DNA from 3 places in the Verrucosispora sp. WMMD573 genome. Region 3 is predicted to be linked to each of the others. Evidence: riboswitches for the same ligand, from Rfam matches in the RefSeq annotation. Region 3 holds a riboswitch; each other region holds the start of a gene.
The links. Region 3 has a riboswitch for cobalamin ahead of O7601_RS19755 (ribonucleoside-diphosphate reductase subunit alpha). Riboswitches for the same ligand answer to the same signal wherever they lie in the genome.
Positions count from the first base shown of each region.

Region 1: another riboswitch for cobalamin. It lies ahead of O7601_RS24350 (prenyltransferase/squalene oxidase repeat-containing protein); the one in region 3 lies ahead of O7601_RS19755 (ribonucleoside-diphosphate reductase subunit alpha).
Region 2: another riboswitch for cobalamin. It lies ahead of O7601_RS00655 (acyl-CoA thioesterase); the one in region 3 lies ahead of O7601_RS19755 (ribonucleoside-diphosphate reductase subunit alpha).

Region 1 is NZ_CP114901.1:5,356,450-5,365,940, forward strand. It holds gene O7601_RS24345 (hypothetical protein) at 1-482, opposite strand, end outside; gene O7601_RS24350 (prenyltransferase/squalene oxidase repeat-containing protein) at 514-1,557, opposite strand; cobalamin riboswitch at 1,658-1,798, opposite strand; gene O7601_RS24355 (cellulose binding domain-containing protein) at 1,886-3,388, opposite strand; gene O7601_RS24360 (helix-turn-helix transcriptional regulator) at 3,549-4,694, shown strand; gene O7601_RS24365 (helix-turn-helix domain-containing protein) at 4,782-7,004, opposite strand; gene O7601_RS24370 (FAD-dependent oxidoreductase) at 7,107-8,723, opposite strand; gene O7601_RS24375 (XRE family transcriptional regulator) at 8,800-9,357, shown strand.
Region 2 is NZ_CP114901.1:134,382-143,872, forward strand. It holds gene O7601_RS00630 (FAD-dependent monooxygenase) at 96-392, shown strand; gene O7601_RS00635 (hypothetical protein) at 467-1,081, shown strand; gene O7601_RS00640 (DJ-1/PfpI family protein) at 1,120-1,830, shown strand; gene O7601_RS00645 (hypothetical protein) at 1,937-2,305, opposite strand; gene O7601_RS00650 (hypothetical protein) at 2,316-2,891, opposite strand; cobalamin riboswitch at 3,082-3,299, shown strand; gene O7601_RS00655 (acyl-CoA thioesterase) at 3,416-3,928, shown strand; gene O7601_RS00660 (XRE family transcriptional regulator) at 4,064-4,546, shown strand; gene O7601_RS00665 (PepSY domain-containing protein) at 4,688-6,121, opposite strand; gene O7601_RS00670 (DUF5134 domain-containing protein) at 6,207-6,782, shown strand; gene O7601_RS00675 (ATP-grasp domain-containing protein) at 6,977-8,197, opposite strand; gene O7601_RS00680 (ABC transporter ATP-binding protein) at 8,280-9,491, opposite strand, start outside.
Region 3 is NZ_CP114901.1:4,341,490-4,350,980, reverse strand. It holds gene O7601_RS19780 (alanine racemase) at 1-719, shown strand, start outside; gene O7601_RS19775 (iron ABC transporter permease) at 853-1,950, shown strand; gene O7601_RS19770 (ABC transporter substrate-binding protein) at 1,976-2,965, shown strand; gene O7601_RS19765 (ABC transporter ATP-binding protein) at 2,962-3,747, shown strand; gene O7601_RS19760 (ribonucleotide-diphosphate reductase subunit beta) at 3,921-4,916, opposite strand; gene O7601_RS19755 (ribonucleoside-diphosphate reductase subunit alpha) at 4,952-7,279, opposite strand; cobalamin riboswitch at 7,467-7,673, opposite strand; gene O7601_RS19750 (hypothetical protein) at 7,804-8,136, opposite strand; gene O7601_RS19745 (hypothetical protein) at 8,133-8,345, opposite strand; gene O7601_RS19740 (helix-turn-helix transcriptional regulator) at 8,399-9,491, opposite strand, start outside.

The DNA of each region.
Region 1 (9,491 bases), 1.0 Mb from region 3:
ATACTGGGTGCCGCGCCGGAGCCGAACGACCAGCCTTCCACCGTCCCCGGCGCCGGGTTGTAGCTGGTCGCTCCCAGCGTGCTGTAGGTCCAGGCGGCGCCGCTGCCGGAGGCGTGCCAGTACGACCAGTACGCGCTGGCCGGCGGGGTGTTGATGCAGGGTTCCGTCGCGGCGGTCGGCTTGCCGTTGATCCGGCAGACGAAGGCCAGCCCCCATCGCTGCGTACCGGTCACCGTGAAGCCGGCGCCCTGCAGGGCGGCCAGCCCGGTGGCCGGGTCACCGAGCGCGCACGCCACCTGGACGCCGCCGCCGAGCGAACCATAGTCGACCACCACGGTGACCCCGGTCGTCCCGGTGCAGGCGGCGGCCTGCGCGGCTCGTGGAGACGGCTCGACAGCGATCAACCCGACGGCGACGACAGCCGCCACCGCGATGCTCGCCAGCCACCGACGGACGGGATCGTAGACCTGGGACATGAGCACTCCTTCTGATGGGACGGAATCTGCCGGCCGGTCAGCGGCAGGGCAGGGTGGGCGCGCCGGTGGTCGCGGTGACGGTGGAGAGCCGGGCGTATCCGGTGCCGGCCAGTCCGAGGACAGCCTGGGCGGTGGCGCGGGGGGCGGTTCCGGGATCGAAGACGCCGCCGTCGAAGTCGACCGCACCCCGGTCGGCGACCGGGGCGGCACAACCGACCTGAAGTCCGGCCAGGAAGACGCGGGCCCGGACCCAGGCCAACGGCCGGCCCCCGTCGCGCAACGCCTGGGCCGCCAACCCGGTGCTGTTGGCGTTCGCAACCCCACCGGCGTTGGTGAACCCGCCATCGGCACGTTGCACCGAGATCAGCCAGCGCAGTCCCGCGGCAGCATCGGCCGGGCGGCCAGCGGCCCGCAGCGCCTGCACCGCGGCGGCGGTGGCGTCCACATCAGAGACACAAACCGGCTGCTCCGGCAGCAGCGGATAGCCGCCGTCCGGGCACCGGGTGCCGGCCAGCCATCCGGCGGCGAGCGCCGGCACGCCCTGCGCGGTCCGGTCCAGCGCGAGGAGCGCGAAGGACTGGCTGAACGCGTTGCTGTAGTCACCCCACGCCGACCGGTCGGTGAACCGACCGCCGGGGTTCTGGAGCGACAGCAGTCGGGCGATGAGATCCACACCGCCGACGTCGGTCGGGTCACCGCCGCGGACCGCGACGGCGAGAGCGAGCTTGGCGGTAGCGCCCGCGTACGCCTCGGCGGCGCCGTCGCCGATGTAGCCGTCGCGGATGTCCGGCCGGGTGACCCAGGCCAGGGCCCGAGCGCCGAAGTCGTCGGCGACACCGGCCGCGGCGAACGCGAAGACCGCGTCCAGGGTCAAACCCTGATCCGGGTACGCGACTCCGTCGAAGACAGCCTCGAAACGTTCCCCGTCGATCAACTGTCGGGCCAACCAGCCGGCGGCGGCATCCGCGCGAACGGCGCCGACCTGCGCAGGTGTGGCGATCGCGGGTGTGTTGAGGGTGAGGGCGGCGAGTATCCCGCAGAGCAGGGCGAGCAGGCGGTGCCGGCTCAGGCGAACGACCATCGGGGAGCGCCTTTCCGGCCCGGCGGTCGTCAGGAACCCGGCCCGCCCGGCGATGGCCCGGCTGGCCGGCCTCCGACCCGTGGGCCACGACGGGTGAGGAGCAGAGACTCGCGAGTACGGCAGGTATTCGGGCTCGCCACCAGGAATGCTCCCAGCGGCCTACCGTTGCGGGCCAGCGCCGGACTTCGACCGGACTTCCCCCGCACGCACACGCGGTTGTGCAGTTGTCGCGCCAGTCTCGTCCGCCACACGGCCACTGTCAATCAGCTGTCGAACACACCGCGCAGGGCCTGGCAGCTTCCGCTGCCAGGCCCTGCTGAGTGGTTGATCAGGCGCAGCTCTGGCCGTTGAGGGTGATCGGCGACGGCACGTTCGGCGTGCCGGTGGCGTTGAAGCCGAAGGTGACGGCCCCGCCGCTCGGGATGCTGGCGTTGTAGGCCAGGTTCGACGCGGTCACCGCCGGGCCGTTCTGGGTGATCCCGGCGTTCCACGGGGTGGTGATGGTGCTGCCGGCCGACAGGTTCCAGGCCAGCTGCCAGCCGTTGATGGCAGCGGCCCAGTTGTAGATGGTCACGTTCGCGGTGTAACCGCCCGACCAGGTGGTGACCTGGTAGGACACCTGGCAGGTTGCCGGGCCGGCGGTAGCGGTCACCGGGACGATGTCGCCGAAGTCGTCGCGTACGGTGGCGAAGTCCTGGAAGCCGATGCCGCTGCCGAGGCCGCTGGTGTGGGTGCCGGCGGCCAGCACCGAGCCGTCCGGCTTCACCTGGTAGACCGGGCCGCCGCTGTCACCGCCGTAGCCGGACTCCCCGCCGTCCAACTGGGTGGCCTCGACCAGGTCCTGCTCGTCGGTGTAGTGGAACTGCACCTCCAGGTTGCAGATGGGAGCGCCGTGGATCTCTGCGGTGGTCTGCCCGGACTGGCAGAGGATCTGGCCGGGGAAGACCTGGGTCCAGCCAGCCACCGGCACCCTCGTCGACTCGTGCAGGCCGCCGACGTACACGTCGCTGCCGGCCGACGCTGCGCTGATCAGTGCGATGTCGTGCGGGCCGTGGCGTTCGACGATGAACCCGATCGGCTCGCCGACGCCGTCGAACCACTCGCCGCCGAGCGGTCCACAGTGCGCGGCGGTGAGCACATAAGGGGTGTCGTCGGCGAGGTCGCGCACCCCGAAGCCGGACGTGCAGAGGTCCCCTCCGCCGTTCCAGATGCGCGCGCCACCGTTCCACGGGGCATCGTCGTCGAAGCGGGTGGCGTGCTGTTCCGGCTTCTGGGCCACCACGGTGCTGGTCTTGACGCCGGTGGCGGGCAACGCCGGAACCTTCGCTCCGCCGGCGGTGTCGACGGCCACCTCCAGCCCGCTGCCATCGGTCCTGATTCGCACGGTGTGCGCCGCATCCGAGCGATCCTCCGCCACGACACGGCGCAGCTTCACCGCGGCGGCCTGTAGTTCCTTGCCGCTGTACCTGGCCGGCTCGACCCTCACCTCGGCGAGCTTTTCGACGCTTCGGACGGCTGCGGCGATGTCGGCCGGCACGGCCCCCTTCCACCACAGCGTGACGTGGTTGTCGACCAGGCCGAGGCCGGCGTAGCCGCGCGGCTCACCCGCCTCCACGGCGGATCGAATCACGCTGGCGGCGTCGACGAGCGTCAGCTGTCCGGCCATCCGCTCCTGCACGGTGGGCGACAGTCTCTCAAAGAGATTCGCGGCGGGTACGCCGGGCGGCGCGGCCGGTGAGGCGGCGGCGACCCCGGCCGTGGTCAGTCCGACTGTGGACAGCGTGAGCGCTGCGGCAGCGGCCACGCGGAGGGCGGTTCGGAAGGTCTGCATGGCCCAGAGTCAACCGAGAGTGACGACTCGCAGCCATGCAGAAGCACCGGCAACTTCACCGTGAGCATGTGGGCAGTGACACACCGACGGTGGTGACCTTACTGGAGCGTAGTCATTAGCGTCACTCAGGACAGCTGAGCACACCCCACCGGGACGGGCTGTGAGTGACTACGGACGACTCGCGGGTGGTTCCGCACTCAGGGTGCTGCGTACCGCCGCCGGGCTGACCATCGACGGTCTGGCCGCACGATCGGGCGTGAGCCCGCGCACCATCGGCGGCATCGAGCGGGGCCGCATCCGGCGCCCCCACGAGGGCACCCTCGCCGCGCTGGCCGGGGCCCTGCGCCTCGGCCCGGACGACCGCAGCCGGCTGCGCGCCGCCGTCCGGGTCGAACCGGCGGCGATCGGCCTGCCCCGGCTGACGCCGTGCTTCACCGGACGCGACGACGATCTCGACCGGCTGGCCGGCGCCGCGTCCCGGCACCGGGTGATCGAGCTGGCCGGCCTGCCCGGCATCGGCAAGAGCGCGCTGGCGGCGCAGGCCGCCGCCAGGATGAGTGGCGACTTTCCCGACGGGGTGCGGTTCGTGGCGCTGGGCGGCTCGCCCGCTCCACACCCCGCCGCGCTGGCCCGGGAGCTGGCACGCTCGCTGGGCGACGACGCGCCGGACGACGACCCTGCCGCGGTCGCGGCGTGGCGGCGGCTGGTCGGCGGGCGGCGGATGCTCCTGGTCTTCGACGATGCGTCCGACGCGGTCCGGCTGGCACCGCTGCTGCCGGACCGGGGAGCGTCGGTAGCGGTGGTGACCACTTCCGGGCGGCCGACCCTGCCACCGAGGCGCGCCCGGCGGGTGCTCACGCCGTTGCCGACGACCGACGCCGAGCTGGCGCTGCACCGGATGATCGGCTCGACGGCCCCGGACGCGCGGGTGTCCGAGCTGGCGCAGCTCTGCCACGGTCTGCCGCTGGCGCTGCGCACCGTGGCGAACCGGGTGCGGACCCGGCACCCGTGGTCGATCGAGCGCATCACCGCGCAGCTCGCCCGGCCAGGGCGGCAGCTTGAGGCACTCACCGCCGGTGACCTGTCGGTGGGCGCGGCCCTTGAGCACGGCTACCGGAGATTGCCGGAGCCGCTGCGCGCGGCGGTCCGCGCGCTGGCCGCGTCGACGCCGCCCGCAGCGGCGGTCGCCGACCTGGCCGGTTGCGGGTGGATCGCCGGCGAACACGGGATCAATCCGATCCTGCTCGCGTTCGCGGTCGCCCGCGCCGCAGGCACCCGCCCGGCTGTGCCGCTCGCCGCAGCCTGAGCCGCTAGCGGCCCGCCGGTCCGGGCGCCCACGACGCTCACCCGTGCCGCTCTGCCCATCCACCCGCAACACCCGATCGGCCGCCGCTCAGCCACCGTCCGCCCCGGAGTTCAGCTCGGCCAACGCCGTACGGGCGCGGGCGACGCTATCGGCGTCACCGAGCGAGCCAGCCAGCTCGACCGCCGCCGCCAGATGCTCACCCGCCTCCGCAGGGCAACCGGTGCGGCGCAGGGCCTCGGCCAGCTCGATCAGTGCGGCCATCTCCTGGGTCCGCAGCCCGCAGGAGCGCGTGCCTGCCACCGCCTCGCGAAGGATGCCGACCGCCTCGCCCCAGCGCCCCAGATCCGTCAGATCCAACCCGATCCACCGGCAGGCGATCGCGTCCGAGTAGGCGCGCGGCACGGCCGCGATCGGAAACTCCGCGTCGCGCAGCAGCCGCAACGTACGCCGGTGCACCCGCAGCGCGTCGGACGTACGGCCGAGCGCCCGCAACGCGATGCCGAGCATCGACATGGCCTGCGCCGTGCCCTCGTGATCTCCGGCCGCGCGTAGCATCCTGCTGCCTCGCTGCAACAACCTCCGGGCGGCTTCGAACTCACGAAGCCGGAGCTGCGCGGACGCGGCGTAGAGCAGCGCCCAGCCTTGCTGGGCCCGGTCGCCGGCCCGCTGCGCCGACCGCAGCGCCGCCCGGGCGGTTTCCAACCCTGCGGAGGCGTCGTTCAGACAGAGCGTCTGCGCCCAGGAGAGATAGTTCAGGTGCGTGGCCTGCCGGGTCAGGTCACCGGTGCGGGTCGCCGCCTCAGCGGCCAGCCGGAAGACCTCCGGCCAGATATCCAGGTAGATCCGCTGGTCCGAGAACCAGTGCAGCGCGTCGGCGACCGCGACGACCAGGTCGTCCCGTCCGGTCTCGGCCGCGATCCGCAGCGCTGGGAACCAGTTCTCCCGCTCGGTGTCGAGCCAGTCGCGGGCCTGGTCCGCGTCCAAGTTGTCGTCCGGTGCCGGTCCGCCGGGCTCGAAGTGCCGCCCGGCCCGGACGGTTGCCTCCAGCAGCCAGGTCACCAGGTTCTCCCGCAGCGTCGGCGCGGCCGACGGCTCGTCCCGCTCCAAACAGGCCATGGCGAAGGCGCGGACCAGGTCGTGCAGCCCGTAGCGGTCCGGTGGCCGGAGCCCGAGCAGTCCGGACTCGACCAGCCCGTCGAGCCGATCCTCGGCCTCGGCCAGGTCGACTGCGCACAGGACGGCCACGGCTTCCGCGCCGAAGTCCGGCCCCGGGATCAGCGCCAGTCGCCGCAGCGTCGTGCGCCCGGTCACCGAGAGCCAGCGGTACGACAGCGTGAGCGCCGCGGACAAACCGGAGTTGCCACCGTCGATGGCAGCGACGCGATCCCGAGCCTGCGCGAGACGTGCGTCGAGATCGGCGACGGTGAGCGTGGGTTCGTCGCGCAGCCGCTGCCCGGCGATCCGCAGCGCAAGCGGCAGGTGCCCACAGTGCCCGGCGAGTGCGGCGATCCGCTCCGGCGGGGCTTCCTCAATGTGGCCGACCGTCCGCAGCAGCGCCATCGACTCGGCCGGTGACAGTGGCTCCTGCGGCAACCAGTGCACCGCCTCCAGCCCGCTCAGCCAACGCCGACAGGTAAGCAGCACCAGGGCCGGGCCGTCGCTGGGCAGCAGCGGACGCACCTGCTCTTCTGAGGCCGCATTGTCCAGCACCAGCAGCGTTCGCCGATGCCGGAGCAACCCACGGTAGATCCGGGCCCGCTCGGCAACGTCGGATGGTATCCGCGAGGCGCCCAGGCCAAGCGCCAGCAGCAGCCGTTGCAGCACTTCGCCGGCGGTCGCCGGGTGCTCGTGGGTACCGCGCAGGTCGACGAAGAACCGCCCGTCTGGATAACGGTCGGCGAGGTCGTGGGCCGCGCGCAGCGCCAGCGCCGTTTTGCCCACGCCGGGCTGCCCGGTCAGTACGGCGACGATGGCCGGCGGTTCCTCCGATCCGGCGAGTTCGGTCAGCCTGCCGAGCGAAGCGACCCGGCCGGTGAAATCGGCGGGCGGCGCGGGCATCGGGCACGGTCCGGGCGGCGGACGGCCCACGCCGGCGCTCTCCTCGATCAGAGCACGGTCGCCGGCCGGCGGCGCCAGCACGTCGAGGACCGCGGTCAGGGTACGGCGCTGCGGCCGGCGGACCAGGTCACGCTCGAGGTTGCTCAGCGCCCGGGTACTCACGCCGGACCGGTCGGCAAGTTCCTCGATCGTCAGTCCGGCTGCCGCCCGATGGTGCCGCAACAGCTGTCCCAGGCTGGTGCCGTCGCCCACCCGCACCCCGACCCCCGCCTCCGCACGACGTCGACCGGGCAATCGTATCGACGGAAGCCATGAGCTTGCGATCGTCCGGGCGCACTGCCGTTCGCCGTGGCCCTACTCCCGGTGCCTGTCAAGTCGGACGGCGCGCAGCACGATGTCGTTGACGTGGTGGGTGCTGATCGCCCCCGGGGGGCGCGGGCGGGTCTCGTGCACGTCGACGCGCCAGTCCCCCGAAGCCGCGATCTCGGCGGCGATGTCGTCGATGCCGACGTACGCCTGCGGGTCGTACATGCGGGTCTGCTCGGCGGGGTCCGCCGGTTCGAGCCCGGTCAGATCGTGGCTGACGACGAGCAGCGTCCCACCGACCGCCACGGCGTCGAGCAGGTTGCGCAGTCCGCGCTGCTCGGGGGTGCGCTGGAACGAGCCGTACTGCAGGGAAACGAGGTCGTAGGTCTCGTCCGCGTATGCGGCGGGTTCGTTGGCGTCGCGGTGCAACGTGCGCACGTCGAGCCCGCGACGTTCCGCTTCGGCCCGGATGCGGCCGAGTGCCCTGCTGGAGACGTCGGAGGCGGTCACCTGCCAGCCTCGTTCGGCCAGCCACAGGGCGTCGGCTCCTTCACCCGCGCCGATGTCGAGCGCCCGCCCGGGAGGCAGGTCCGTCGCCTCCGCCACGAGTGTGCCGTTCGGGTTGGCGCTCCACATGCGTTCCTGGTCCCCGTACCGGCTGTCCCACTCGATCGCGACGCCGGAGGGACGGACACCCGCCGTGGCGTCCTCGGCGGCGAGGCTGAAGGCGATCTGGGCACCGACCCAGCTACCGTTCGCCGCGGCCGGCAGGACCTGGGCACTCGGATCCGTCAGGTTTCCGGCGGCGAAGACGCCTTCCACGCTGGTGCGCCCGGTGGAGTCGACCTTGACGAGCTGACCGAGTCCGCTGGGGTGGGCCGCGGTGTCGATGCCCAGCCCGGCGAGCATCTCGACCCGGGGCCGGAAACGGGCCCCGGCGAGGATCGCGTCGGCTGGCAGGCTGCGGCCGTCGGCGAGCTCGACGACGAGTGACCCGTCCGGGCCGGCGTTCGCCACCCGCCGCACCGCGCCCTCGACCACCGGAACCCCGGCGGCGACGAGGGCCTGCACCGCGGCCGGCTCGATCCCCGTCGCGCCGTGCAGCACCACGGTCAACTGGTCGGTCAGGTGCCGCATCAGCGGGGTCGGGTGCAGTCCCATCGCCGCCGTGACGATCTGCACGACCCGCAGGTCACGGACCTCCCAGCCATGGCAGAACGGACAGTTGATCACCTGGCGGCCCCAACGCTCGGCGAGGCCCTCGATGTCGGGAAGCTCATCGACGATGCCGGTCGCGGCCAGTACCCGGCGGGCGACGAGACCGTGGCCGCCCGAGAGCGCGAGGTGGAAACCGTCGTCCTCGTTGCGCACCGCCAGGACCCGGCCGGTGAGGACGTTGCCGCCGTAGCTACGGACCTCCGCGCGCCCGATGGTCCGCATCGCCTCGGGCGGGGTGCCTTCGCGTCCGAGGTAGCCGTGCATGTGCGCGGCCGGCGCGTTCCGCGGCGTGCCGTCGTCGACGACGATGACCGAGCGGCGCTGACGGGCGAGTTGCAGCGCGGCCGCCAGACCGGCCGCTGAGCCGCCGATGACGGCGACGTCGCACCTGCGGACGATGCTCTGGTGGGGTGGGTGTTCGGGTGTTTCGTGTGCGTGCTCCGTCATGCGTCCAGCGTAGGAACGCCTGGCGTCAGGTGAAAGGCAGTTTGCGGAATCCGCAAGGTGGGTTCATACTCGGAGGATGAGCGACCGCAGTGAGGTGGAGCGGCTGGCGCGCACCCGGCTGCGCAGCATCCGCACTACGCTCGGCTACTCCCTGGACGAGCTCGCCGAACGCACCAACCTCAGCCCGTCCACGATCAGCCGGGTCGAGACGGGAAAACGGACGCTGAGCCTCGACGTGCTCGTCCCCCTGGCCGCCGCGCTACAGGTCAGCCTCGACGTGCTCTTCGAGGCGACCAGCGACGAGGACGTGGTGATCCGTCCCGTGCAGCACCGCTCGGGTTCGCGCACGACGTGGCCGCTGAGCCGCGTCGATGGGCGCACCATGGCGATGAAGGTTCGGTTGGAGCCCGAGGCGACGATGCCGGCCCAGCGGGTCCATCCGGGCTACGACTGGCTTTTGGTGCTCGAAGGCAGGGTGCTGCTGTGGCTCGGCGAGCGGCAGATCGAGGTGGCAAAGGGTGAAGCAGCCGAGTTCTCCACGATGACGCCACACTCGATGACGGCGCTCGACCGGCCGGCCGAGCTGATCATGATCTTCGACCGCGAGGGCCAGCGCGCACACCTGCACCAGTGAGCGTGAAACCGGCAGGAATGGACACCGGCAGGTCCACACCGATCACGCGGCATCGCCAGGGCGGCGATCTCCTGGGCCGCCGCACGACCGAAATCCCTCCTCGGTCGGTGCGACGGCTTCCGCCTGGACCGTCG
Region 2 (9,491 bases), 2.3 Mb from region 3:
CGCGCTCAGGGGCATGATGCCCCGAGGTCTCCCACAACCTGAACATTCTCTTCGACGCCGACCTCGGCGCCCACGTCGCCGACCGGCTCAGTGCCGTGTACACGATCAGCCGTCCCGACCTACACGGGACGTTCCTCGCCGTCGACAACGAACGGCGCTGGCTGTTCAACATGGTCGCCGATCGAGACGGCCCAGGCCTGGACCAGATCGACGACAGCAGGTGCGTGGCGATGATCCGCAGTGCTTCCGAGCTGCCCGGGCTGCCGGTCAGGCTCGTCGCGCGGCAGGTGTGGCACGCCGCCGCCCAGGTAGCGGACCGGTTCCGCCTCGGCGTGGTGTTACTGGCCGGCGACGCCGCCCACCTCACCACCCGTACGGTGGGTTCGGCCTGAACTGCGGCATTGGTGACACCGACAACCTCGCCTGGAAACTCGCCGCCGTACACCACGGCTGGGCCTCCTCCGCGTTGCTCGACACCTACCACGACGAACGGCGACCGGTGGCGCTGGCCACCGCCCACGAGAGTCATCTGCGGCTGACCGACGCCCTCGCCGCCCACCGGGCGGGGGCACCGCCACGTGCCCGTCCCAGCGACGGACTCGTCCTCGGCTACCACTACGCCTCCGCCGCTGTGGTCCCCGACGGCACTCCGGTACCGCCCGGTGATCCGGTCACCGACCACCAGCCGACCGGTCGGCCCGGACACCGCCTTCCGCACGCCTGGCTGGACGACGACCCGTCCCGCTCCACGCTCGACCTCCTGGCCGACGACGGATTCACCCTGCTCGTCGCCGACGAGACGGCCGCCGCGTTCCAGCCGATGGTGGAGAAGGCCCGGCAGCATCACATCCCGGTGGCGACCCGTCCGCTGACCAGACTGCTGTCCCGGGAACGCCTGCGGCAGTACCTCGACATCTGCGGCGTCCCCCCGGGTGGCCTCCTCGTCCGACCTGACGGGCACGTGGCCTGGCGACAGGGTGACGTTGACGTGCCACCGCGCAACCTCATCGCGGACCTTGTCCGGCCGGCGTCAAACAACCAAACACATCGACGGAACCGAATGACAGGGGTAGCCGACTGATTGAGTAGAGGTCATCCACCAAGCAGAGGGGCACCGTCATGGACCGTCGAAGCGTCCTGCGCGCCACGATCGCGACCGGAGCCACAGCCACCGCCGTCGGCGCGGTCGCAGGCGCCTCGGCGGCCACCGCCAGTCCACCGAAGCGGCCCGTGCGGGTGCACATCCTGATGTACCCCGGGGTGGAGGAAATGGACTTCGCCGGGCCGGTCGAAGTATTCGGCATGGCCCGCGGGCTCGGCGGTGACATCACCACCACCCTCGTCACCGTGGACGCCACCAGCCCGGTGACCGCCACCCACGGCACCCGGGTCGAGGCGACCGGCCGCTGGTCACCCCGGGAGGCAAACCTCCTCGTGGTGCCCGGCGGCGGCTACCGGCGGGCGGACACCCCAGGCGTGGCGTACGAGATCCAGCGTGGCGTCCTGCCCGCAGCCATCCGCGCCGCGCGTCGTCGCGGCCTGACCATCGCCGGCATCTGCACCGGCACCATGCTCCTGTCGGCGGCCGGACTCACCGCCGGGCGACCCTGCATCACGCACCACCGGGCGGCCGACGATCTGCGGGCCCAGGGCGGCATCGTCACCGACGCCCGCGTGGTCGACGATGGCGATCTGGTCACCGCCGGTGGCGTCACCTCCGGTCTGGACCTCGCGCTCTGGCTGGTCGAGCGCCAACTCGGCGCGGCGCTCGCGGTCCAGGTCGAACAGGTGCTGGAGTACGAACGACGCGGCACCGTCTGGCGCGCCTGACCCCACGCGAGGCGATTCGCTCTGTCAGTTCCTCGGCGACGGGACGGCAACAGGAATCGCCGGACGGGCGTCATCCGGCAGCGGTGAGGTCGCGTTCGCAGGCAAGTTACCGGAATGCCTCGATTCCGGTGACGGCCTCGATACGGCGTTGTCCGCCACCGACCGACGACTCGCCGGTGAGTGCGAGGGAGCCGATCTGCGCGGAGTGGTCGACGTGGGTACCGCCGCACAGCTCGCGGGACCACTCGCCGCCGATCTCGACGACCCGCACGGTCGCGTCGTAGGTCTCGCCGAACCGGGCCGAGGCACCCTCGGCGCGGGCCTGTTCCAGGGGCAGGTAGCGAACGGTAACGATGTCGCCGGCCTGGGCGCCGTGCGCGGCGTGGCAGTCGCCGGGCCGCCGGCCGTCGCGTTCTGGCAGGTGTCGCCGGCACCTCACGATGCCGGCGACACCGACCAGCCGCCGTCGGGGCACCGGGTACCCGCTAGCCATCCGGCAGCGGCCGCCGGCACACCTTGCGCGGTACGGTCCAGCGCGGGAATCGCGGAGGACTGACTGAACGCGTTGCTGAAATCACCCCACGCCGACCGGTCGGTAAACCGGCCGCCGGGGGCGCCTGGAGCAAATCCAGCCGGGCGATGAGGCCGACACCGCCGACGTCGGTCGGGTCACCGCCATGGACCGCGACGGCGAGAGCGAGCTTGGCGGTCGCGCCCGCGTACGCCTCGGTGGTGCCGTCACCGATGTACCCGTCACGCACGTCCGGCCGGGTGGCCCAGGCCAGGGCTTGCGCGCCGAAGTCGTCGGCGACACCGCCGGCGGCGAACGCGAAGACCGCGTCCAGGGTCAACCCCTGGTCCGGGTACGCGACCCCGTCGAAGACGGCCTCGAAGCGTTCCCCGTCGACAAGCTGTCGGGCCAACCAGCCCGCAGCCGCATCGGATCGGACGACGCCGAACTGCGGGGGCGCGGCGATCGCGGGTGTGGTCAGAGTGAGGGCGGCGAGCACACCGCAAAACAGGGCGAGCAGGCGGTGCCGGCTCAGGCGGACCGCACACACGCGGTTGTTCAGCTGTCGCGCCAGTCTCGTCTGCTCCCAAAGCCACTGTCAATCCGCTACCGATCGCACACGGTGGGTCGTGGCGGCGAGGTTCGTGGCGATCGCGGCCACGGGCCGACGCTCGGCGTCGGAGTGATGGGGCAGCTCGCCGCAGGTACCCGGCTGGACTGTCGTCGGCCTGGGTCAGGATAGGGTGGCCGACGGCGCTGGTTCGCCCGACCGTTCCTGGTGGGGCGTCGAAAGAGGGAACCCGGTGAAAGTCCGGGACTGCCCCGCAGCGGTGAGTGGGAACGACCGCCGTCACCACGCACTGGGCCACCCGGCCTGGGAAGCGACGGCCAGTAGAAGACCGGCCGATTTCGGTCCCGCCCACGAGTCCGAAGACCTGCCCGCGCTGCGTACACAAGGTGTGTGCGCTGCCGTCGACCTCGAGGGCGGGTCGGGCGGGTGACGCGCCACGACGGCGTGTTCCTCGACGTGCGCGCCCCACCGGTTGCCGGCATGCCGCCCGAGGACGGAAACCCGTGCACAACACGACCTCACTCGCCGGCCGACCACCGTCGGCCTCCCACCTGACCCTGTCGCAGATCATGGACCAGCACCACACCAACCTGATGGGTACGGTCCACGGCGGCCGAATCCTCAACCTCATCGACTCGGTCGCCGGAGTGGTCGCCGCCCGGCACTCCGACGGCCCGGCCGTCACCGCTGCCATCGACGAGACCGCCTTCCTTCGCGCGGTCCGCGTCGGCGACGTCGTGCACGTCGACGCCCGCATCACCTGGGCCGGACGCAGTTCCATGGAGGTCACCGTCAAGGTCACCGCCGACCGATGGGACCGAGCCGTACCACCGACCGACGTGGCCACCGCCCACCTCGTCATGGTCGCCGTCGACGACAACGGCCAACCCCGGCCGGTGCCGCCACTGCTACCTCAGACCGACGGCGACCGGCGCCGCTACCGCGAGGCGCAGATCCGCCGCGAACACCGACTGACCCTGCGCCGTGCCCTGCTCGACGGCACCGAGGAGTCCTGAGATGCTCGGACTCTCCACGGCAGCCCTCGCGTCACCGCCACCGCACAACTGGCTCTGCTCGGCGCCGTCTTCATACAAATGCAGGTCACTGTCGACATCACCCTCTGCACGGGCGCCGGACGCCTCGCCCGACGGATGGCTGACGGCCGCTGGTCACGGCGCGTCAACCCGCCGACGATCAGCCGGGTCGAGACGGGAAAACGGACGCTGAGCCTCGACGTGCTCGTCCCCCTGGCCGCCGCGCTACAGGTCAGCCTCGACGTGCTCTTCGAGGCGACCAGCGACGAGGACGTGGTGATCCGTCCCGTGCAGCACCGCTCGGGTTCGCGCACGACGTGGCCGCTGAGCCGCGTCGATGGGCGCACCATGGCGATGAAGGTTCGGTTGGAGCCCGAGGCGACGATGCCGGCCCAGCGGGTCCATCCGGGCTATGACTGGCTTTTGGTGCTCGAAGGCAGGGTGCTGCTGTGGCTCGGCGAGCGGCAGATCGAGGTGGCAAAGGGTGAAGCAGCCGAATTCTCCACGATGACGCCACACTCGATGACGGCGCTCGACCGGCCGGCCGAGCTGATCATGATCTTCGACCGCGAGGGGCAGCGCGCACACCTGCACCAGTGAGCGTGGAACCGGCAGGAATGGACACCGGCAGGTCCGCACCGATCACGCGGCATCGCCAGGGCGGCGATCTCCTGGGCCGCCGCACGACCGAAATCCCTCCTCGGTCGGTGCGACGGTTCACGCCTGGACCGTCGCCGAGGTTTACGCCGTGCCGAAGAAGCTCCTGAGGGCCGGCATCCGGCGGATCAGGAGTTGGTCCAGGGCGAGGATCACCAGCAGCGACAGGCCGAACAGGGGCAGGAACACGCCGAGGACGGCCATCGCGGCGAGTAGGAGCCAGTTGCCCCAGATCGGAAGTTTCGCGCGGGGTGCGGCCAGCCCGGAGGCGGTGCCGCGGCGGGTCCACCACATCATCGGCCCGGTGACGCACATGAAGATCACGGCGAGGCAGAACAGCGTGGACAGGATCTCGTTGGCCACGCCGAGACGCCGCCCCTCGTGCAGGGCGATCCCGTGGGACACGACCTTGGCCATGGCGCTGTAGTCGGCGTAGCTGTACTGGCCGACCTTCTCGCCGCTGTACTGGTCGACGTGGACCGTCGTCTCCTGGGTGACGTCGGACTCGGCGGGGTTGCCGACGTTGTACCACTGGCTGCTCATCACGCTGAACACGCCTTTTTCGCCCTCGGGATACATGATCAGGTACGGCCCGGGAGCGCCCTGTGCCTGCGCCGTGGCGACGGCCCTGTCGATCGAGATCGGTGTGCCGGCGCCGGTGCTGGTGCCCTGCGGGGCATTACCCGAGGCCCAACCGGCAGGCGCCGACTGACCGTCGCTGTTCTCGATCTGCTGCCGGATGGTGGACTCGGCACCGGGATCCTCACCCCACAACGACATGTTGCCGTGCGCGGCCAGCTCCGACGCCTTGGCGCCCCAGAAACCGGTCCACGGCAGGCCGGAGACGACGAGCAGCAGGACGCCGAGGCCCACGGGGAGCCCGACGATGGCATGCCAACCACGGACCCGGGCACCGCGTCTGCCCTTGGCCTGGGCGCCGCTGCGGGCCTTCCGGCCGAGGAAGAAGATGATGAACCCGGTGATCGTCAACACGATCCCCCAGGAGGCCCCGAGCTCGACGATCCGGTCCCCGACGCCACCATCGCCGATGAGCAGGTCACCGTGGATACGCTCCGCCCAGGTGGAGACGAGCTGGTCCTGGCTGAGCACGCCGGTGACCTCGGCGGTGTAGGGGTTCACGTAGACGTTCGAGGTGCTGCCGTCCGCCTGGGCGGCGACGAACAGGGTGGCCCGGTCGCCGATGCCGTCCTGCACGGACAGGACCGCACGATCCGGGAACTCGGCGCGCACGGCCGCCTCCTGGGCGGACAACGCGACCCGCTGGGCGCCCTCGACCACGGAAACCTTCAGCACCCCAGGATGCGTGAGGGAGTCCACGTCGTCGCGGAACATGTAGATCATGCCGGTGACGGAAAGCGCGAAAAGCACCGGAATGACGATGAGCGACCCGTAGAAGTGCCAACGCCAGAACGCGGCGAACCAGTTCGTCCGACGGACTCGCGCGGCGGGCGCCGGCGTCTCCGCGGGAGGCGGCGCTTCGGTCTCTGAGACGGTCATCCAAGTGGGCCTTTCAACTGTCGCCGGTCACCCGGGTCACATGGTCTAAGTTGTAGTCGTGCTTGAGGCCCCATGGGTTCCCGTATTGACGATCGTATTTCTACTCACCGGTATCGTCTGCGTCGCCGACCTCGTCGCACGCCGCCGGGCGGTCTCCCGTGACCAGCCCTTCTCCGACGCGGAACTGATCGACATCAACCACACCGTGATGAGCGCGGCGATGATCCTCATGGTCTGGGTGATGGTGGAGGGCGCGGTCGCCTGGGCACAGATCGCGGTCTTCGCGATCCTCGCCCTCGCGCTACTGCCCGCCTACCGACGAACCCGACACACATCGGACCGCGCCGATCTGCTCAGCCACGCCGCGATGGACGCGGCGATGATCTGGATGCTCGCGGCCATGCCCACACTCATGTCCGAGATCGGCACCGGCGGCGCAGGCTCCGGACACTCCCACGGCGGCAGCGCCTCCAGCGGGCTACCCATGCCGACACCGACCTGGGCCGACACCATCAACATCGCCTTCGTGGCACTCACCGCCGCCACCGCCCTGTGGTGGCTGTACCGCACCATGACGGCGTCCCGCCACCGGCTGCACTCGCTCAGCTACTCCGTCATGGCCGCCGGCATGGGAACCATGCTGCTACTCATGAACGTGTGAGGTGTCGCCTGGACTCGGCCCGCGACGACGCCGCACCGGGCTCCGTCACCGGCGAACCACTCAGTGCCGCCGAACGCAGGACTCGCGTCGGCCACTCGCGGCCGGAGCAGAAACACGAAGGTACGCCCTGCCTCCGCCGGTGATCCCGGTGGACCTTCACCTACGGCTGGAGGGCCGCAGCACCCCGCCTTCGCTCAGGTGACCAGGGTTCCGTCCGAGATGCTGGCCGACGGCTCGCTGCCGGGAAGGACCGCAATCGCCGACCCGAAGTCCGGAAGCAGCGCCGCGTACGCCTTTTCCAACTGGACCTGGCAGGTGGTGTAGTCCTCGGCCACCACAATGGCATGCCCGATTCGGCCGCCGAATCGGGCCGCCGGAGCCTCCGGTGCCGTCCACAGCGACTCGACACCGTCGGGAAGCTGCGCGGGTCGGCTCGTGGGTACGGTGTCTTCGACGGTGTCACCGTGACGGAAGATGATTCCGGCGGTATGCCGCCGGGTGTGCCGCAGCCGCGGTTGTCTCCCGAGCGCCGTGTCGACCGCCGCCGCGACCAGGTCGACGCCGGTGGCCAAGGGCACCAGCCGGGAGATCAGGTCACCACCGAGCCGGGCGTTGAGCCCGATCAACCGGGGTCCGTCGGCGGTCAACCGTACCTCGGTGTGGGTGACGCCCTCGCACAGCCCGAGCGCGGCGTGGGCGGCATCGACGGCACGGCGTACCGAGGCCAGGTGCTCGGCCTGCTGAGGAACTGAGATCAGCCGGCTGGCTGTCGCGAGTCCCGGCCCTGGTCCGGCGTGCCGGCTTCCGGCCGCGACCACGTACAACCGGCCGCTGCGTACCACCACTGACTCGACGCTGATCTGCGGCCCGTCCAGGTACTCCTGCACCAGAGCGCCGTCGGCGCCGGCCGCCCCGGCATAGGCGCGGGCCAGATCCGCCGGGCTGCGAACCAGCCGCACCCCGGTGCCGCCGGTCCCCGAACGCGGCTTGACCACGACCGGGTACCCCAGCTCGGCGGCGGCGCGGAGGGCCTGAACCTCGTCGGTGACCAGGACCGACTGAGCCGACGGCACCCCCGCGGCGGCCCATGCCTGGCGCAGCCGGTGCTTGTCCCGGCAGGCGCGGGCCGACGGCACGGGATGACCGGGTAGCCGCAGCGCGCTGGTGGTGGCCGCGGCGGTCTCGATCCAGTCCTCCTCCCAGGTCAGCACCGCCTCCACGGACTCTTTCCGAGCCAGTAGCAGCACGGACGTCAGGTCGTCGGCGGCGATCCGGTGTACCGAGTCGGCGTAGCGGATCTCCCACGTCGCCGGAGACTCCTGGGCGAGCACCACGTCGTGCTCGGCGGCCACTGATGCGAGCATGTGCTCGCGGTCCAGGTCACGTCCGCTACCGAGGATCAGGATCTTGGGCATGATGGATCCTTACGTCGCGAGAGCTTCGGGCGATGAATCGGTCTGCGCCGAATCGGCGGGCCCCGGTCACGTCGAAGAGGGCTCACCCTTCGAGTTGCGAGGCGAGCAGGTCGACGTACGCGCCACCGGCGGCCACGAGTTCCTCATGGGTTCCGGTCTCGATCATTCGTCCGCCGGACAGCATGACGATCCGGTCGGCCGTCCTGATGGTGGAGAGCCGATGCGCGATGATCAATGTGGTCCTGCCGTGCCGGGCTTCGTTCATCGCCTGGTTGACCGCCTGTTCGCTCGCGGCGTCAAGGTTTGACACCGCCTCGTCCATGACCAGGATCGGGGCGTTCTTGAGCAGGGCCCGGGCGATCGCGATCCGTTGCCGTTGACCGCCGGACATGAGCGCGCCGAGTTCGCCCGCGATGGTGTCGTAGCCGTCTGGCAGTGTCGTGATGAACTCGTGGGCCTGGGCGGCCCGCGCGGCGGCCTCGACCTCCTCGTCGGAGGCGTCAGCGCGGCCGAGACGGATGTTCTCTCGCAGACTGGTGTTGAACAGGAACGTGTCCTGCGGAACCAGCGTCATGAGGCGGCGAAGGTCCTCCTGCGGGAAGTCGCGAACGTCGTGTCCGCCCACCGAGATAGATCCAGCGGTGACGTCCCAGAACCTCAGCAGCAGGTTGGCGCAGGTCGACTTCCCTGCGCCGGAGTGCCCCACCAGGGCGACCGTATCGCCGGGGCGGATCTCGAAACTGACATCTCGTACTGCGGGGGTCAGGTCGCTGCGGTAGGCGAAGGTGACAGCGTCGAAGCGCACATGCGGCACGATCGGGCCCTCGGGCGGTTGGTTGACCAGGTCCGAGACAGGGGCGGGTGCGTCGAGCAACGTGTTGATGCGGTCCGCTGACGAGGCCACCACGGACAGCTCACGCGCGACCTCGGTCACCTTCAGCACGGGCAGCATCGCCATCGCCGCGAGCACGACGGCGACCGGGAAGAGAGCGCGGTCGAGTTCGCCCGCGACGACGAGCCACGCGCCGAGGGTCAGCACCACGAGTATTCCCAGCAGTGCGATGGTGTCTGTGGCGGCGTACTCGATGCCGCTGCGGCGTCCGTGCGCGGACTTCGCTTCGGCCAGCCGGACGCTCTGTTTGCGCAGCAGCCCGAGTCGCTGGGAGTGTGCGCCGAAGTTCACCAGTTCACGGAGTCCCTGAAAGGTGTCGGTGTTGTCGGCACTGATCTGGCTGAGCGAGTCGCGTAGCTCGTGTCCGTGTCGTTCGGCCTGACGCCGCAACCATGCCGGTAC
Region 3 (9,491 bases):
TGATGGGCGGACAGGCGAGCCCGTTCGGCATGGACCCGGCGGAGGCGGTCCGGCTCGCGGCCGACCCGCCGGACGGGGTCCGGGTCCGTGGCGTGCACGCCCACCTGGCCAGCGGGCTCGACGCGACGACCGCCGCCGGGGTGGCGCGCGAGGTGACCGACTGGGCGGTGCGGCGGGTACGCGCCGAGGAGGTCAACGTCGGCGGCGGCATGGCCGTCGACTACCGCCGCCCGGAGCACCGCTTCGACTGGCCGAGCTACGGTCGGCTGCTCGGCGAGGTGTCGGACGCCTACCCGGGAGTTCGGCTCCGGATCGAGCCCGGCCGCGCCGTGGCGGTCTACTGCGGGTCGTACGTCACCGAGGTGATCGACGTGAAGCGGTCCCACGGCCAGTGGTTCGTGATCGTGGCCGGCGGCACCCACCACCTGCGGACTCCGGCGGCCAAGGGGCACTCGCAGCCGTACACGGTGGTGCCCCGGGGCGGCGACGGGCCGCGTACCGACGGTGGCCCGGTCAGCGTCGTCGGCCAGCTCTGCACGCCCAAGGACGTGCTGGCCCGCGACGCCGACAGCGACCCGATCGCCGTCGGGGACCTCCTCGTGTTCGGGATGGCCGGCGCCTACGCGTGGAACATCAGCCACCGCGACTTCCTCATGCACGATCCGCCCGACTTCACGACCGGTGACCCGCTCGCTGTGGCCCGTGGATGGGGCCGCTAGCGGGCCGCGTTCCGGCGACGACGTCGCAGGTCGCGAGGCGATCACGTGGTGAACAACGACTCATCCGCTTTCCGCTGCCCTGATCTTGCTGGTAGCTTCCTGCCAAATCTTTGCAAGAGCAAGGGGAGTGCAGATGGGCGAGGTGACCGCCACCGCCCAGCCCGAGAGCCGGCCGGACCTGCTCGGTCTCGCGGCGCAGCGCCGCCGTACCGGGATCTGGCTGGTCGCGCTGACCGTCGCGCTGGTCCTCACCGGGGTGGCCGCGGTCGGGTCCGGCGCGATCGGCATCCCGCCGGCGGCGGTGGCGCGGATCATCGGGCATCACCTCGTCGGCCTGCCCGGCGAGGTGACCTGGACGCCGCCGCAGGAGGCGATCGTCTGGCAGGTTCGGCTGCCCCGGGTGCTGCTCGGCATGCTCGTCGGTGCCGGGCTGGCCGCCTGCGGGGTGGCGTTGCAGGCCATGGTGCGCAACGTGCTCGCCGACCCGTACCTGCTCGGGATCAACTCCGGCGCATCCAGCGGGGCCGCCGCCGCGATCCTGTTCGGCGCGGGCGCCGGCTTCGGGCAGTACGCCCTGTCCAGCAGCGCCTTCCTCGGCGCGCTCGGCGCGTCGCTGCTGGTCTTCCTGATCGCCCGCAGCGGCGGACGGGTGACCTCGATCCGGCTGCTGCTGTCCGGCGTCGCCGTCGGCTACGCCCTCTACGCCACCACCAGCTTCCTGATCTTCGCCTCGGGGTCCGCCGAGGGAGCCCGCTCGGTGATGTTCTGGCTCCTCGGCTCCCTCGGGCTGGCGCGGTGGAACGCCCTGCTGCTGGTCGCCGCGGTCGTGCTCTGCGGCATGATCGGCTACCTGACCATCGTCGGACGACGGCTCGACGTGCTGGCCATCGGTGACGAGACCGCGCAGACGCTCGGCGTGTCGCCCGACCGGTTCCGCCTGCGGCTGCTCGTGCTGGTGTCGCTCAGTGTCGGCGTGCTGGTCTCCGCCGCCGGCAGCATCGGCTTCGTCGGCCTCGTCGTGCCGCACCTGGCCCGCCGCATCGTCGGCGCGCCACACGTCCGCGTGGTGCCGGTCGCCGCGCTGCTCGGCGCCATCCTGCTGGTCTGGGCGGATGTGCTGGCCCGGGTGCTGCTGGCCCCCCAGGAGATCCCGATCGGCATCATCACCGCCCTGCTCGGCGCCCCCTTCCTGCTGGTCCTGATCCGTCGTCTGCACGCCACCGGCGCCTGAGCGCCCGATGAGCCGAGGAGCACCGATGAAGGCAACCCGTGTCGCCGTCACCGCGGCCACGTCCACTCTCGCGCTGCTGGTCGCCGGCTGCGGCGGTTCCGCCGCCGACGAGCCGACGGCGACCGGTCCGGGGTACCCGGTCACCGTCACCAACTGCGGCGTCGAGGTGACCTTAGACGCCGCGCCGGAGCGGGTCGTCCTGCTCAAGAGCGCCGCCGTGCCGTACCTGCACGCGCTCGGCGTGCTGGACCGGGTCACCGCCCGGGCCGGGCAGTACCCCCGCGAGTACTACGACGCCGAGACCCTCGCCGAACTGGACCGCATCCCCCTGCTGACCGACAAGACCGACACCAGCGGGCACCTCCAGATCTCCAAGGAGGTGGTGATCAGCCAGGAGCCCGACCTGGTGCTCGGTGAGGTCGACAACCTGTCCCGCGACACCCTCTCGGCCGTGGACATCCCGCTGCTGGAGGAGCCGGCCATGTGCCCGGACAACACCGCCACCCCCAGCTTCGACGACATCTACCGGCAGCTGGAGACCTACGGTCGGGTGTTCGGCCGCGAGGCGCAGGCGGCCACGGCGGTAGGCGCGCTCAAGGACCGGATGACCACGGTCCAGGCCGCAGCGGGCGCGGCCTCCGGTCGTACCGCCGCCGTGCTGTATCCGACCGTCGGCGGCGGCACCACGTACGCGTACGGCGCCGCCAGCATGGCCCACCCACAGCTGGCGGCGGCCGGCTTCCGCAACGTCTTCGGCGACACACCGGAACGGGTCTTCGAGGTCACCGTCGAGGAACTGCTCGGCCGTAACCCCGACGTGCTGATCCTGCTCTACAGCGACGGCGATCCCGCCGCGGTCGAGCAGGGCCTGACCGGTCTTCCCGGGGCCGAGAAGCTCAACGCGGTCCGTGCCGGCAACGTGATGACCCAGCTGTTCAACTTCACCGAGCCGCCCACCCCGCTGTCGATCGACGGCCTGGAGCGGATCGTGCAGCGGTTCGGGGCCGACTCGTGATCCAGGCGACCCAGGTTTCCTGGCGCTACGGCGCCAACCCGGTGATCGACGGGGTAAGCGTGACCGCGCGACCCGGCCGGGTCCTCGGCCTGATCGGCCCCAACGGCAGCGGCAAGACCACCCTGCTGCGGCTGCTCTACGGCGCGCTGCGCAGCGGCACCGGACGGGTCGCCGTGGACGGTGACGACCTGGCCACGCTGCCGCCACGGGAGGCGGCGCGCCGGCTGGCCGTGGTGGTTCAGGAGACCGGCGGCGAGACCGCCCTCACCGTGGCCGAGTTGGTGCTGCTGGGCCGCGGCCCGCACCTGAACACCTTCCAGCGCACCGGGCGGGCGGATCACGAGATCGCGGCGGAGTGCCTACGCCGGGTCGGCGCCGCCCACCTGGGGTCACGGGCGTTCGCCGGCCTCTCCGGCGGCGAACGCCAGCGGGTGCTCATCGCCCGGGCACTGGCCCAGCAGGCCACCCACCTGCTGCTCGACGAGCCGACCAACCATCTCGACATCCGCTACCAGCACGAGATCCTGCGGCTGGTACGCGACCTCGGCACCTGTGCCGTCGTCGTGCTGCACGATCTGAACCTCGCCGCCCGCTACTGCGACGACCTGGTGCTGCTCGGCCGGGGCGGGATCGCCGCGGCCGGCAGCACCGAGGAGGTCCTCGACCCCGCCGTGCTCGAATCCGTCTACGCCATCGGCATCCAGCGCCTCGACCTCGACGGCACCATCCACCTGCTGTACCACCCGACCGACCAGCCCGCCGTCGAAAGGACCGCCGCATGAGCGAGCGAAGCGGAGTGCCGGCATGAGTGAGCGTGCCGCCACGAGCAAACAGGAACGCCGACACCCGGGCCTGGTCGCCGGCCGGGTCTGAGACGACCTGCGGGCCGGGGCGGCCCGGCGATGATCGACACGATCAGCGCCGAGCCGGACCCGGTCAGCGGATGTGACCGCCGTCAGAAGTCGTCGTCGAAGGCGACAGTGCCGGTGACTCCGACCTGATAGGCCGACACCCGCCGTTCGAAGAAGTTGGACAGCTCCTGCACGTCCTGCAACTCCATGAAGGCGAACGGATTCTTCGACCCGTACAGCGGTTCGATCTCCAACTGTGCCAGCCGGCGGTCGGCGACGTGCTGGAGATATTCGCGCATGTCGGCCAGGGACAGCCCGGACACGCCCTGTTCGAGCAGGTCGGCGGCGAACTGCACCTCGCACTCGACGGCCTCGGCCAGCATGTCCCGGACCTGCTGCTCCATCTCGGCGTCGAAGAGGTCCGGCTCCTCGGCGCGTACGGTGTCGACCACGTCGAAGGCGAACGCCATGTGCATCGACTCGTCCCGGAACACCCAGTTGGTACCCGAGGCAAGGCCGTGCAGCAGGCCCCGGGACCGGAGGAAGTACACGTAGGCGAAGGCGCCGTAGAAGAACAGTCCCTCGATGCAGGCGGCGAAGCAGATCAGGTTCAGCAGGAACGACCGCCGGTCCTCGCGGGTCCTCAACTCCCGCAGCTCAAAGATGGAGTCGATCCATTTGAAGCAGAACTCGGCCTTGCGGGCGATCGACGGGATGTTCTCCACCGCCGCGAACGCCGCGAACCGTTCCCGCTCGTCCGGCACGTAGGTGTCCAGGAGGTTCAGGTAGAACTGGACGTGCACCGCCTCCTCGAACAGCTGCCGGGACAGGTAGAGCCGTCCCTCCGGCGAGTTGACGTGCTGGTAGAGGTTGAGCACGAGGTTGTTGGCGACGATGGTGTCGCCGGTGGCGAAGAACGCGACCAGTCGGGACACCAGGTGCTGCTCCGCCGGGGACAGCTTGGCCAGGTCGGCGAGGTCTGAGTGCAGGTCGACCTCCTCGACGGTCCAGGTGTTCTTGATGGCGTCCTTGAACCTGTCGAAGAACTGCGGATAGCGCATGGGCCGCAGCGTCAGGTCCATGCCGGGGTCGAGCAGCATCTGTCGCTGGCCGGTGTCGGGTTCGGAAACAGTGGTCACTGGCACGCCTCGCAGCTCTCGGGGTTTTCCAGGGAGCAGGCCAGCGCCTCGTCGTCGCTGACCGCGACGATCGGCTTGACCGTCGGGGTGACGGCGACGGTGGCCTGCTGGATCCGGGTCGCCGGACGCGACCGCAGGTAGTAGGTGGTTTTCAGCCCGGCCTTCCAGGCGTACAGGTACATCGAGGAGAGCTTGCCGATGGTCGGCGCGCTCAGGAACAGGTTCAGCGACTGCGACTGGTCGATGAACGGAGCGCGGGCGGCCGCCAGGTCGACGAGCGCCCGCTGCGGCAGCTCCCACGCGGTGCGGAACAGCTCCCGCACCTCCGCCGGCAGCTCGGCGATGCCCTGCACCGACCCCTCGGCCCGCTTGATCTGCTCCCGGATCGACGCCGTCCACAGTCCGCGTGCCTTCAACTCCCGGACCAGGTACGTGTTGATTTGGAGGAACTCGCCGGACATCGTCTCCCGCTTGAACAGGTTGGACACCTGCGGCTCGATGCACTCGTAGCACCCGGCGATCGACGCGATCGTGGCGGTCGGCGCGATCGCCACCAGCAGCGAGTTGCGCAGGCCGTGGCGGGCGATCTGCTCCCGCAGCGCGGTCCACCGCGACGCCTGCGTCACCTCCGCGCCCCACAGGTCGGGATGCAACTCACCCTTCGCGGCGCGGGTTTCGGCGTACGCCGGATGCGGGCCGAACCGCTCCGCCAGCCCGGCCGACGTCTCCAGCGCGGTCAGGAAGATCTCCTCCTGCACCCGGGTGGACAGCTCCCGCGCCGACGCCGAGTCGAACGGCAGCCGCAGCGTGAACAACGCGTCCTGCAGACCCATCAGCCCGAGCCCGACCGGACGCCAACGCGGATTCGACACCGCCGTCTGCTCGGCCGGGTAGTAGTTGATGTCGATCACCCGGTCGAGGAACACCACAGCCGTGCGTACCGTCGCGCGCAGCTTCTCCCAGTCCACGCCGTCGGCGGTGACGTGCGCGCCCAGGTTCACCGAACCCAGGTTGCACACCGCCGTCTCGGTGTCGCTGTTGACCTCCAGGATCTCCGTGCACAGGTTCGACAGGTGGATCGTGTTGCCGGGCGCACCGGTCTGGTTGGACAGCCGGTTCGCCGCGTCCTTGAACGTCATCCACCCGTTGCCGGTCTGCGCGAGCGTACGCATCATCCGGCCGTAGAGATCGCGGGCCTTGACCGTCCGGACGGCCTTCTTCTCCGCCGCCCGGTACGCCTCGTCGAACGCCTCGCCGAACAGGTCCGGCAGCTCCGGCGCGTCCGACGGGTCGATCAGCGACCAGTCGCCGTCGGCCTCGACCCGCCGCATGAACTCGTCCGGAATCCAGTTGGCCAGGTTCAGGTTGTGGGTACGCCGGGACTCCTCCCCGGTGTTGTCCCGCAGCTCCAGGAACTCCTCGATGTCCGGGTGCCACGGCTCCAGGTACACGCAGGCCGCGCCCTTGCGCCGGCCACCCTGGTTGACCGCCGCCACCCCGGCGTCGAGGGTTTTGAGGAACGGCACGATGCCGTTGGAGCGGCCGTTGGTGCCCCGGATCAACGCGCCGCGTCCCCGGACCCGTGACCAGGAGATGCCGATGCCGCCGGAGAACTTCGACAGTTTCGCCACCTGGTGGTAACGCTCGTAGATCGAGTCGAGTTCGTCGCGCGGCGAGTCCACCAGGAAACACGACGACATCTGGGTGTGCCGGGTGCCCGAGTTGAACAGCGTCGGTGAACTCGGCAGGTACGCCAGACTCGACATCAACCGGTAGAACCCGATCGCCTCACCCGGTGTCTGCGACAGCCCGCAGGCCACCCGCAACAGCCAGTACTGCGGCGTCTCCACCACCTCGCGGGTCTGCGGATGCCGCAGCAGGTACCGGTCCGCGACGGTGCGCAGCCCGAAGTACTCGAACCGCAGGTCACCGTCCGGGTCGACCGCGTCGTCCAGCTTGCGCGCGTTGCGGGCCACGAACGCGGCGGTCGCGTCCCCGATCAGCCCGAGGCCGTGCGCGTACCGGATGGACTGGCTGAAGCTGGCCACCTGCTGCCCACGGACCTCCTTGTCCACGTACGCGGCCAGCAGCCGCGCCGCCAGCTTCGAGTACTGCGGCTCCGCACCGATCAGCTCGGCGGCCGTCTGGATAGACAGCTTGTCCAACTCGGCGGTGGTGGCACCGTCGTACAGTCCGCTGATGGTCTTCGTGGCCACCCGCAGCGGATCGACCTCGTCCAGGTCGGCCACCCACCGCTCCACCGCACGGACGATCTTGTTGACGTCAACCGGCTCGGCGTCCCCGTTGCGCTTACGGACCTGCATCACCTGCCGGCGCTGCTCCGACACACCTGGGTCGGAGTCCGGCTTCTCCCGCACGACCGTCACGTCTCTCTCCTCGCGCCGTCTACCGAGGGCCTCGGACACGCGGGAGGACGCCACGGGATCCGCGCAGGCGGCACGGCCCGTCCATGGCGTCGGCCGTCCCACGCGGCCTGCGGCCGCCGCCCACGAGTGCGGGCGGCGTGCTGGCAGGTCTTCGGACTCGTGGGCGTGCTCTCGCGCTCCTACTGGCCGTCGCTTCCCAGGCCGGAACCCAGTGCTGTGTGACGGCTGTCGTTCCCACTCACCGCTGCGGGGCAGCCCCGGATTTCCACCAGGTTCCCTCTTGCCTCGACCGCCCCGGATGGGCGCCCGAACCAGCTACGAGTGACACCATATATGGGCGGCCCGCGAACGCAAGACACCAGATGGTGTGTCGGCGTGTCTCACAACGGATGTCACACGCAGCTCCGAACAACTCACCGAAGTCGCCTACCGGAACGCCACGCTGAGGAAACGGCGGCATACTACGGCGGCCCGCAGGAGCACCGCGTCCAGGCGGTGAACCGGGTGGTGAGTTCGCCCGGATCGGCGGCCGGCATGTCATCCAGCGCGGCCGTGAGCAGCGCGCCCACGTACATCGACAGCCCGATGCGATCCCGGCCGTACGCCTCACCGAGCCGTACCCGCGCCGGAGCGCACGGCCATACCGGTTCGCCGTCGCAGGTGCCGCACGTCCACTGCGGCCGGCGCGGTAGGTGTTGGTCGCAGAGGCGGCCGGGCAGGGCGTCGACAGCGCGGCCGATCCGGATCGCCTCAGCGGCCATAGCGTCGCGGTAGCGCACGGGTCGCCCGGTCATGCCGGCCACCGCGCGTTACGCCGCGCCTGATCGAGCAGGCGTCGCCGGGCCGCGTCCTGCTCGATTTCCTGCCACCGTTGCCCGGTGCCGACCGGCGGCACGGACCGCCGCCGCAGCCACCACCGAAATCTGCGCCACACGCCCACCGCCGCCACCTCCGCCAGGTCGTAAGGGGCTGACGGCGCTGCACGGGGGAACACCACCGCCACCCACAAACAGCGTGCGATGACGGCGTGTGCCCAGGTCAGAGGCTTGGTGTCCGCTACGGGTTGACGGACAGACCCAAGTCGCGGACAGCTGCGTCAACCTGTCCGGCCAGGCGTCGTGAGGCCGTTGACACCGCGATGGACCGTGCCTCCTCCAGCACCCGCTGCGCCGAGCCACTGTCCCCGGCCCGGCCGTGGGCGATGGCCAGGTGCACGAGGTGCCCGCCGTGCCAGTCGGCGCTCTCGGCCGTCTCGTCCACCCCCGTTGTGCCTGCGGTCAACAGCTCGACGGCCCGGTCGTTGGCCCGCGCGTCACGATCGCCCAAGTACCGCCACACGATGCCCTGCTGTACCGCGTAGAAGGCCGGGGTGTACCAGTATCCCCACGCGGGCAGTGGCGTCTCTGCCGCCTCGGTGGCCAGGTCGGCGGCTTGCGTGAGCATCTGCCGCACGTCGGTCGGGCACGCCCCAGCCATGGCCAGCCCACGCGCCTCCTGGCCGGCGGAGTACGCGCGCAACGCCGTGTTGGCTCGTGGATCATCCCGGGCGGCCCGGGACAGCCCGATCATCGCTGGCAGGTCGCCGCGGCCCTCCGCCCGGTGCCCCTGGAAGGACAGCACGGTCGCCGTCAGGTCGGCGTTGCTGGCCTCTGTGGACCACTGCAGACTGCGATCCAGCCACACGCGGGCGGTTCGGTCGTCACCGTTGGCGATACCGAGCCAACCGGCGAACTGCGCCCATTGCGCAGCCATGTCGACCACCGCCGGCCGCACCTGGTGGCCAGCCTCGCGCAGCAGCGACACGATCGTGTCGAGTTGGACGCGTACGGGCGGTAGGACGGCTGCGGCGCCGATGGAGTCCTCCAGCCGCCGGTATCCGGCGAGCACGTCGCCCAGGATGCGAACCCCGGCCAGATCTACACGGCCCGGATGCGCGGCGACGTAGGCAGCCCGCCGGTCGCCGTCGGGAACGTCAACGACCATGGCGGCGAGCGCACCACCGGCGGCCAGCGCGTCATCGAGGCGGACGGCGACGTCGACGGCTGGGCGGGTCTGCCCTGTCTCCAGCTGATGAATGACGCTCTTGCCATGGCTCACCGCTGCGGCCAGCTGGCGCAGCGACAGGCCACGCTCACGGCGTAGCCGGGCC